Regions from separate parts of the Pradoshia sp. genome, predicted to be linked through region 1. Evidence: predicted binding sites of a transcription regulator. Region 1 holds the regulator's gene; each other region holds the start of a gene.
The links. The regulator Rex, encoded in region 1, represses fermentation and respiration genes when NADH is low (regulators of the CRP and FNR family bind a similar motif). The targets are predictions, from matches to a motif close to TTGTGAAATATTTCACAA.
Positions count from the first base shown of each region.

Region 2: the regulator Rex is predicted to act here: its motif matches at 2,175-2,192, upstream of qoxA (cytochrome aa3 quinol oxidase subunit II).
Region 3: the regulator Rex is predicted to act here: its motif matches at 1,632-1,649, upstream of pflB (formate C-acetyltransferase).

Region 1 is NZ_JBJEFJ010000127.1:1,785-5,071, forward strand. It holds gene ACI35L_RS11430 (CPBP family intramembrane glutamic endopeptidase) at 5-727, shown strand; gene ACI35L_RS11435 (YdiK family protein) at 724-942, shown strand; gene ACI35L_RS11440 (redox-sensing transcriptional repressor Rex) at 961-1,650, opposite strand; gene moaC (cyclic pyranopterin monophosphate synthase MoaC) at 1,673-2,185, opposite strand; gene ACI35L_RS11450 (ABC-F family ATP-binding cassette domain-containing protein) at 2,329-3,287, shown strand, end outside.
Region 2 is NZ_JBJEFJ010000156.1:1,235-4,521, reverse strand. It holds gene qoxB (cytochrome aa3 quinol oxidase subunit I) at 1-1,009, opposite strand, end outside; gene qoxA (cytochrome aa3 quinol oxidase subunit II) at 1,037-1,957, opposite strand; gene ACI35L_RS13530 (glycerophosphodiester phosphodiesterase) at 2,551-3,287, shown strand, end outside.
Region 3 is NZ_JBJEFJ010000207.1:16,944-20,230, reverse strand. It holds gene ACI35L_RS17785 (M20/M25/M40 family metallo-hydrolase) at 1-1,267, shown strand, start outside; gene ACI35L_RS17780 (hypothetical protein) at 1,321-1,482, shown strand; gene pflB (formate C-acetyltransferase) at 1,785-3,287, shown strand, end outside.

The DNA.
Region 1 (3,287 bases):
GTCTTTGAAGAAAAATTATTGGCTGATTGTCCTTATATACGTTGCCATGCAGCTATCGAGCATTATCGGTCTACCTCTAATGGGATGGATTCTGCCGAACTTCGTGGCCGAGGATCAAGTAGCCATCTATTCAGTCGTCTATTGGATTATTATCAGCTTCTTCATTGCCCTCATCATTACGTTATTCTTCTTGAGGAATGAGCGTAATGAAATGGAACGGTGGGAGCGTATGCCGCTTGGCAGTTCTCTTGCATGGGCTGTCGGAGGAATCTTCCTTGCCTTGATTGCCCAGGCTGTTGCGGGTACGATTGAACAGCAGATTTTCAACATTAAGGGAGAATCTGAGAACACAAAGAATATCCTCGCCTTAATCGAGATGTTTCCAGTTGTAATTCTAATTACTTCTGTCATTGGACCCATTTTGGAGGAAATCGTGTTCCGGAAGATTCTATTCGGGGCACTATTATATAAGCGGTTTGGGTTCTTCCTTAGCGCTTTAATCAGCTCAGTTATCTTTTCACTTGCACACGGCGAGCCTGAGCATACCTTGCTTTATTCAGCGATGGGCTTCACATTCGCCTATCTCTATGTCAAAACAGGCAGAATTATTGTGCCAATCATTGCGCACGTTAGCATGAATACACTTGTTGTCCTCCTTTCCACCTATTCAGGTGATTTAATCAAAGAGATGGAGAAGGCACAAAGTTTTATCGGAGGTTTATTATGAGACGATCACCGTTGTATATGGCAACGATTTATTTCATCCTGGGGGCTGTGTTTATCTTTTTCGCAGTCCAAAATGTAACAAGGAGCGGCTGGGATTTCTTTACTTACTTCCTGGTCATCCTGGCAACGCTTGATATTGGATCCGGTATTCGCTTTATCGGTATCCACCGCAAGATCAAGCAAATGAAAAACGAACAGCAGCCAAAGAGCAAATAAAGCAGAAAATCTCGAAGTTTATTCTTCGAGATTTTCTGCTTTTTCGTCTTCTTTTATTTCTTCGTTTCCACCAGAAGGATAATGCTTTAAGAAATAAACAAGCGATTGAAGCTCTACAGCCAGGTCAATATGATGTACCCGAATGGAATCTGGTACACTTAAACGTGCTGGCGTAAAGTTCAGTATGGCTTTCACATTTGCTGCCACAAGCCTGTCCGTAATAGGTTGAGCCGCTTGGGCTGGTACCGTTAAAATAGCCACCTTGATATTTGAGTTTGCGAGCTTGCTCTCAAGTGCATCCATATCAAAGATTGGCACGTCCCCGATGAAGGTTCCCACCTTCTCAGGCGATACATCAAAGGCAATTTCAATCTTCGTATTATTATTCTTCATGAAATTATAGTTCAAGAAAGCAGTCCCCAGGTTCCCGACACCAATCAGGGCCACTTGAGTGAGCTCATCCTGGTCTAGTGTTTTACGGAAGAAGGACAGCAAGTAATTGACATTATAGCCGTAGCCTTTCTTTCCTAGCGCTCCGAAATAGGAGAAATCTCTCCTGATTGTCGCGGAATCGACTTTGACGGCCTCACTCAGCTCTGCTGAGGACACCCTCAGCTTCCCGGAGGCATGTAAGTTCTGTATAAATCGGTAGTACAGCGGCAGCCGCTTCGCTGTCGCTTGTGGTATTTTTGTATTCTCCTGCAACATTTCTTTCCCTTCTCCCTTACTATTAGAGTCCCCTATGCTTATTCTCGTCCAATTGTTTTTGGAAATCCGGACTGGATACTCCGCCTGTCTTCTTAACTAGATATGTTTCTCCGATAACCATGCCCTTATCAATGGCCTTGCACATGTCATAAACGGTCAGCGCAGTAACCGAGGCCGCTGTTAGGGCTTCCATTTCTACACCTGTGCTTCCCTTCGTCTTCACAGACACCTGGATGCGCAGACGCCTCTGTTCTTGTTCAGCTTCCCAAAAGAAACGGATGTCTATTCCTTTGAGGGAAATCGGATGGCACATAGGAATTATATCAGATGTTTTCTTCGCTGCCATAATGCCAGCCACTTGAGCCACAGCTAAGACGTCACCCTTTTCCATTTCACCGGAACTGATTTTCTCATAAATCTCTTCCTTAACTAAAATGCTTGATTCCGCTATCGCGATGCGGGTTGTCTCAGGCTTATGCGCAATATCAACCATCTTCGCTCTTCCCTGCTCATTGAAATGAGTGAATTCACTCATCGCCATTCCCCCTCTACCTTTATCTTATAATATATTTCAATTTCGTGGTAACGTTTGTGTAAATATTCACATATGTCCTATTCAGTTGCGGTTCCCAGACTCCGTAAGATACACTAAGGCTAGTACTTCTTGAGGTGAGAATCATGATAATTTTACAAGTTAACAATGTATCCAAATATTATGGTGCAGAAGCAATTTTGTCCAGTATAAAGCTTGAAGTGCAATCGAAAGACCGAATTGCTCTCGTTGGCCGCAATGGCGCTGGGAAATCCACCCTCCTGAAGATTATCGCTGGTCAGCTTTCGCATGATGGCGGCAATATCTTCATGCCAAAGGGAACTACAATCGGCTATCTTGCCCAGCATACAGGCTTGAATTCTGACCTATCCATCTGGGATGAGATGCTGACGGTGTTCGCCAATCTGCAAAAGCAGGAGGAAGACTTGCGCGCCTTGGAGAAATCCATGTCTGACCCTGAAATCTATCATGACAGCACCCGTTATGAGCGAATATTGAAGGATTATGATCATTTGCAGGAGCAATTCAAGAATGCCGGAGGCTATCAGATGGAAAATGATATCCGCTCCGTCCTGCATGGTCTTAATTTTGCCGATTACGATTATGCTACACCTGTCAGCTCATTGAGCGGCGGACAGAAGACACGGCTTGCCCTTGGGAAACTATTGCTGACGAAGCCTGATTTATTGATTCTCGATGAGCCGACAAACCATCTTGATATCGATACGCTATCCTGGCTTGAGGGATATTTGCAATCCTATCCTGGCGCTATCTTAATTGTCTCCCATGATCGCTACTTCCTCGATAAGGTCGTCAATCAGGTCATGGAGCTTTCACGTACGTCCATCAGTAAATATACAGGCAATTATAGCAAATACCTTGTCCAAAAAGCAGAGGAATATGAGCGCAACCAGAAGCTGTTTGAAAAGCAGCAGGATGAGATTGCCAAGCTAAGGGATTTCGTGCAGCGAAATATCGCACGTGCGTCCACAACCAAGAGGGCACAGAGCCGTCAGAAGCAGCTTGAGCGCATGGAATTGCTTGACCGCCCTCAAGGTGACGAAAAGTCTGCTAACTTCTCCTT
Region 2 (3,287 bases), on a different contig from region 1:
GAGCTCCTTGACCCATTGTATAGAAGTGATGGACCCAGACAAGGAATGATAGAGCTGAGATGGCAAGCATACTTGCAACCATTGATTTATAGCCAAACAAATTCTTCTTAGAGAAGGTTGAAATAACTTCACTGAATATACCGAATGCAGGCAGGATAACGATATATACTTCTGGATGTCCCCAAACCCAGAACAGGTTGGCCCAGAGCATATCCATACCGCCGTCAGTCATAGAGAAGAAATGTGTGCCGAACAAGCGGTCTAATGTCATTAACGCAAGCGCGACTGTTAATACAGGGAATGCGAAAACGATGATGATGTTGGTAATTAAGATAGACCAAGTGAACATTGGCATTTTCCAAAGTGTCATGCCAGGTGCACGCATTTTTAGGATGGTGACGATGAAGTTAATCCCTGTCATCAATGTACCAATCCCGGCAATCTGAATCGCGATTGCGTAATAGTTGTTACCGACGGATTCACTGAATTCCGTACTTGCCAGCGGGAAGTACGCTGACCATCCAGCATCCGGAGAACCTCCGATAACGAATGAAATATTGAAAAGCATGGCTCCGGCAAAGAATAACCAGAAGCTGACAGCATTCAAATACGGGAACGCTACATCACGGGCACCGATTTGAAGCGGTATGACAATATTCATTAAACCGATGATAAAAGGCATCGCCATGAACAAAATCATGATAACGCCGTGAGTTGTAAAGACCTCGTTGTAATGCTGGGCATCTAAGAAGCCGTTCTCAGGCATAGCGAGCTGCCCGCGCATCATTAATCCGTCAATCCCTCCGCGGAATAACATCAGGAGGGCGGCAATAATATACATAATCCCAATTCGTTTATGATCAACGGTTGTCAGCCATTCATCTCTTAGCCAACGCCATTTCTTAAAATAGGTCAGACCCACAACAATGGCCATCGATACAGCGACAATACTGACCATGGCTCCATAAATTAACGGGTCCCCAAGAACAAAAAATTCATCCCATTTCACGTTTGTTTAGCTCCTTTCGTATAGGTGTTAGTGGTTTTCATGATGCTCTGATTGCTCAGAATCCTTATCGAATTGATTTTCCTGATCAGGGTCCTCGTTTGATGGAGCCTTTTCAGCGCCGTGGTTATGTCCCTCAGGCGGCGGGCTGAACTCCAAGTGAGTGGAAGAATAGCTTTGGCGGCCGACATAAGCTGTGTCTAAAAGCTCGTCGAACTTCTCTTCTGTCAGTTCAGGCTCATTTGCTTGAACTTGCTCTACCCATTCTTCAAACTCTTCATTAGACATTGAGAGTGCTTCAAATTCCATATGGGCAGTTCCTTGTCCGCTGAAGTTTGCATTACGTCCCATCATGGACATTTCGTTATCGGCTACGAAATTAAGCTTCGTGACCATGTCAGACATCGCATATTTTTGTCCGCCTAATTGCGGAATCCAGAAGCTGGTAATCGGTCCGTAGGAATACAGACGGAATTCTACGACTCTATCAGTTGGGATATTGACGTAGTTAACGGTTTCGATATCCTGTTCAGGATAGCTGAAATGCCATTTCCAGTTGGAGGAGGAAGCATAAATAACGAGAGGTTCTTGATCCTCATAGCCCTTCGGCGTGCTCTCAACCTCGAAAGTGGATACGACTGTCACGTAACCAAGAATAGAGACAATGATAATTGGAATAGCTGTCCATATGATTTCAAGTGTTTTGCTGCCTTCCATATGCGGAGGCACATAATCTTTAGGAGCTTTGGAAGCTCTATATTTCACTAGCATGAAGATATACAGCACATAAACGACAATCATAACGCCAGCCAGCATCAGGATGGAAAAGATAATCGTATCTGACTGAGTTTTGGCTACTGGTCCGTTAGTGTCGAACACAACCCAGTCACATCCGGCTAACAGAAGAATCGATGCCAGCATGGACCCTAAAAGTCCTAACTTTTTTTTCATAATGTTCCCCTTCCGTAAGTAGTGTAAGTTAGCTAAATATAAGCTGGGAATAGAAAAAGAATAGACAAGTAGATTTTAAAAAACCAACCATATATGTAGCTATTTAGATGAATTACATTCTTTTACCATACCCCAATTTTCAATATAATAACTGTATTTCCAAATTACAAATATATGTATCTGAAAGAGGCAAATGTTTTTATCATATTTGACAAAGTTGTGAACTCATTAACAGGAACTTATAATAATGGATTTTTATGTAAAATATGTGGCTAATTAGTGAATAAAACGCGTGGTTATCAGTTATTTATCAAGTGAGGACGGAGTTGTTCAATTATTGTTTTTCATTCTGACAAGAGTCCTTCTGCTAGAGTTATTCTGTTGTAGATAGTGTTAATAAAGGACATAGAAAAAGGTTTTAAAAAGTATATCGATAAAATAAATGATTAAACGCTAGTCCTATATATATAGGAAGAAAGGTCAATGTGCTGCTAAAATATTTGGAAAAAAATGTAGGAAATGCTCAGGTGATAGAATGGGAGCCGCTATATACTAGAGTGGAAGTTTATGATTGTTTGGAGGGATGAGAAGGAATGAAGAAAGTTATTGTTTTACTTATTGTAAGCGTTTTCTTTTCTCTAGGGGCTATTACATCGGCAAATGCGGCTATGGGTAAGCAGAAACCGCAAAAGGTGACGAATGTAGCCCATAGAGGAGCTTCCGGGTATGCTCCAGAACATACGATTACTTCTTATAAGCTTGGGGATAAGATGGATGGCGATTATATCGAAATTGATCTCCAAATGACAAAGGATGGCCAATTAATTGCAATGCATGATGAAACCTTAGACAGGACAACAAATGGAACAGGGTTTGTTAAAGATTATACGATAAGGGAAATTAAGAAGCTTGATGCTGGCAGCTGGTTTAATGAAAAATATCCCGAATATGCGCGTGAAGAATATGTTGGTTTACAGGTCCCTACTTTAGAAGAAGTCTTTAAAAAGCTGGGTAAGCATAAAAAGTATTATATTGAAACGAAATCCCCTGATGTTTATCCAGGTATGGAGGAAGAATTAGTACGCCTAATCAATAAGTACAAGATTAATAAGAAAACATTGCTGCTTCAATCGTTCAGTCCAGACAGCCTCCTGAAACTCCACTCGCTGGATCCGAAATTAAAGCTCGTTCAATTGATTTCCTATAAAAGCAAGGCCACGATAACGGACGAGGAAATTGATTACGTCAAAACGTATGCAGTAGGTATTGGGCCTAATCATACGTATTTAAATGAAGCCTATGTTCAAAAGGTCGTGCAAAATGGTTTGGA
Region 3 (3,287 bases), on a different contig from region 1:
GGATCTCCAGTCAGGTGAATGGATCTTCGGCAGGGGCATCATGGATATGAAAGCCGGACTAGCTGCGCAGATGGCTTTAATATCAGAGGTTTGTCAGAAAGAGGATCTTGGATACAATCTTTTGCTATTGGCAACCCCGGATGAAGAACGTTATTCAGCAGGAATGTTTGCTGGGGTCGAATTATTGGATGAGATTCGCTCGAAATATGGATTGAATTATGAACTGACGATTTGTTCAGAGCCGAGCTTTGGAGCGTATCCTGGTGATCGGTCAAAGTATTTCTATACTGGATCGGTTGGAAAAATGCTTCCGCTTATCTATTGTATAGGGACGGAAACGCATGTAGGGGAGCCGTTAGAAGGACTGAATGCTGCATGGATGGCGAGTGTGTATGCTGAGAGAGCCGAGCTTGCGACAGTCTTTCTTGAACAGGCACAAGGGGAACGGAATCCTCTGCCAACGACTCTAAAGCTGACAGACTTGAAGGAATCCTATGATGTTCAAACACCGACGAGTGCCTATATCCTGCTAAATATCTTGACACTCCTTCAAACCCCGGAGGAAGTGATGGGCAAGCTGAAGAAAATCGGTCAGGACAGCAGTGAGTACATTGGAGAACGATTGGAGAAAACGTATCAAGCATTGGGCTATGAAGATGGAGTCAGTGCACGCAAGATTGTTAAGCCACAGGTGTATACGTATTGGGAGTTATATGAAAAGGGGCTAAAGGAGCATGGAAGTGCATTCCGTCAGGCCATTGAAGAGCATGTGAAGAAGCTTGAACAGGATTTAGGAGCCAATATGGGGAAATTGACAGCGGCCATTGCAGGAGTGATTTCTTCCTATTTTAAGTCGTTGGCACCCTTCTACTTAATTATGCTTTCACCTCCTTATTATCCTCATGTGTACTTAAAGGATGGAGAAAGGGATGAGCGTGCTAGAGCAGTAGTTGCTGGCTGCATCGATAAGGCGAAGAAGGATTATAATGAAGAGATTGGAATCATATCTTATTTCCCTGGCCTATCTGATGTAAGTTATTTCCGTCTCCGCGACAGAGATAAGGTTGCTAAGGTGCTGGAGAAGGAGATGCCTTTATATGGTGAGGGTTATGATATACCGCTTGAATTAATTGCCGGTCTTGATGTGCCGACAGTGAATATTGGTCCATATGGCAAGGATGCTCATAAACGGACAGAGCGATTGCATATTCCATTTTCTACGGAAGTATTGCCAGCTCTTCTCAAACATGCGGTGTACACGTATTAATCATATTTCCTCCTTGATGTGGCACACTAGGAAGCAAAAGGAGGGATGAGATCATGAGCAGAGGCGTCGGCTTTAATCATAAGAAGAAAGGCCATCCAGGCGAGTTTCCGCATGATGCGGAAACAGGCGGTAATCATGAGATTCATGAAACAGAGGAAGAGTACATTGTAACAAAGGAAGCATTTAAGAACCGAGTCAAAGAAAAAGAAAGCTGAAGAAAATGAAAAGGCTGCCATCTAATTGGCAGCCTTTTATAGTACAGTTTTGTTTTTTCGACATTTTTTTATGTAACAGTTTGGCGAAAAATAGCGATTTTAAAAATGGTAAAAATTAATAAACTTCCAAAACCCTTGATATATAAGGAATGTTAACATTTTCACAAGATGTTCAAAAAAATGTTGTTCACAAAATCACATTTTGGGTGTATCATTTGATTATAGATAACTGTTATACAAAAAATAATCATTAACTCAATCATTTGACGCATAAAAAAATGCAGGATAATGGAGGTTTCAAAATGGAACAAGTATTAACGAAAGTACAAGACGCATGGAGAGGATTTGCTGGCGGAGACTGGCAGAAAGAAGTTAACACACGTGACTTCATCATGAAAAACATCACTCCATACACTGGAAATGACGAATTCTTAGCAGGTCCAACAGAAGCAACTAACCAACTATGGGCACAAGTAATGGATCTTACAAAACAAGAACGCGAAGCAGGCGGCGTGCTTGATCTCGATTCTAAAGTAGTATCTACTATTACTTCCCACGGTCCAGGATACTTAAATAAAGAGCTTGAAACGATTGTTGGTTTCCAAACTGACAAACCATTCAAACGCTCACTTCAACCATTCGGCGGAATCCGCATGGCAGTAAATGCTGCTGAATCTTACGGTTTCACAGTTGATGAAGAAGTACAAAAAATCTTTACTGACTACCGCAAAACACATAACCAAGGCGTATTCGATGCTTACACAGACGAAATGAAGCTTGCTCGTAAAGCTGGTATCATCACTGGTCTTCCAGATGCTTACGGACGTGGACGCATCATCGGTGACTACCGTCGTGTAGCTCTATATGGTGTAGACTTCTTGATCTCTGAGCGTAAAACAGAATTGAAAAACTTTGGTGCGAGAACAATGTCTGAGGATGTTATTCGCCAACGTGAAGAATTGAGCGAACAAATTCGCGCATTAAACGAATTAAAACAATTAGCTGAAATCTACGGCTTCGATATCTCTAAACCAGCTACAAATGCGAAAGAAGCTGTTCAATGGTTATACTTCGGTTACCTTGCAGCAATCAAGGAGCAAAATGGTGCGGCAATGTCTCTAGGACGTACATCTTCATTCCTAGATATCTACATTGAGCGTGACCTTCGTGAAGGTACATTAACAGAAGTTGAAGCACAAGAGATCGTTGACCACTTCATCATGAAGCTGCGTCTTGTGAAATTTGCTCGTACTCCTGATTACAACCAATTGTTCAGCGGTGACCCAACATGGGTAACAGAATCAATCGGTGGTATGGCATTAGACGGCAGAACACTTGTTACAAAGAACTCCTTCCGTTTCTTGCACACATTATCTAACCTTGGACCAGCTCCAGAGCCAAACTTGACTGTATTATGGTCTACTAAGCTTCCTGAAGGATTCAAGAAGTTCTGTGCTAAAATGTCTATCGAAACTAGTGCAATTCAGTACGAAAACGATGACATCATGATCAAAGAATATGGTGATGACTACGGTATCGCATGCTGCGTATCTGCTATGCGTATCGGTAAACAAATGCAATTCTTCGGCGCTCGTGCGAACCTTGCGAAAGCATTGCTTTACGCTATCAACGGCGGTGTCGATGAAAAACTTAAAATTCAAGTAGCTCCTAACTTCGCACCAATCACATCTGATGTGCTTGATTTCGATGAAGTAATGGAGAAATTCGATAGCATGATGGAATGGCTTGCAGAGCTTTACATCAACACATTGAATGTTATTCACTACATGCATGATAAATACAGC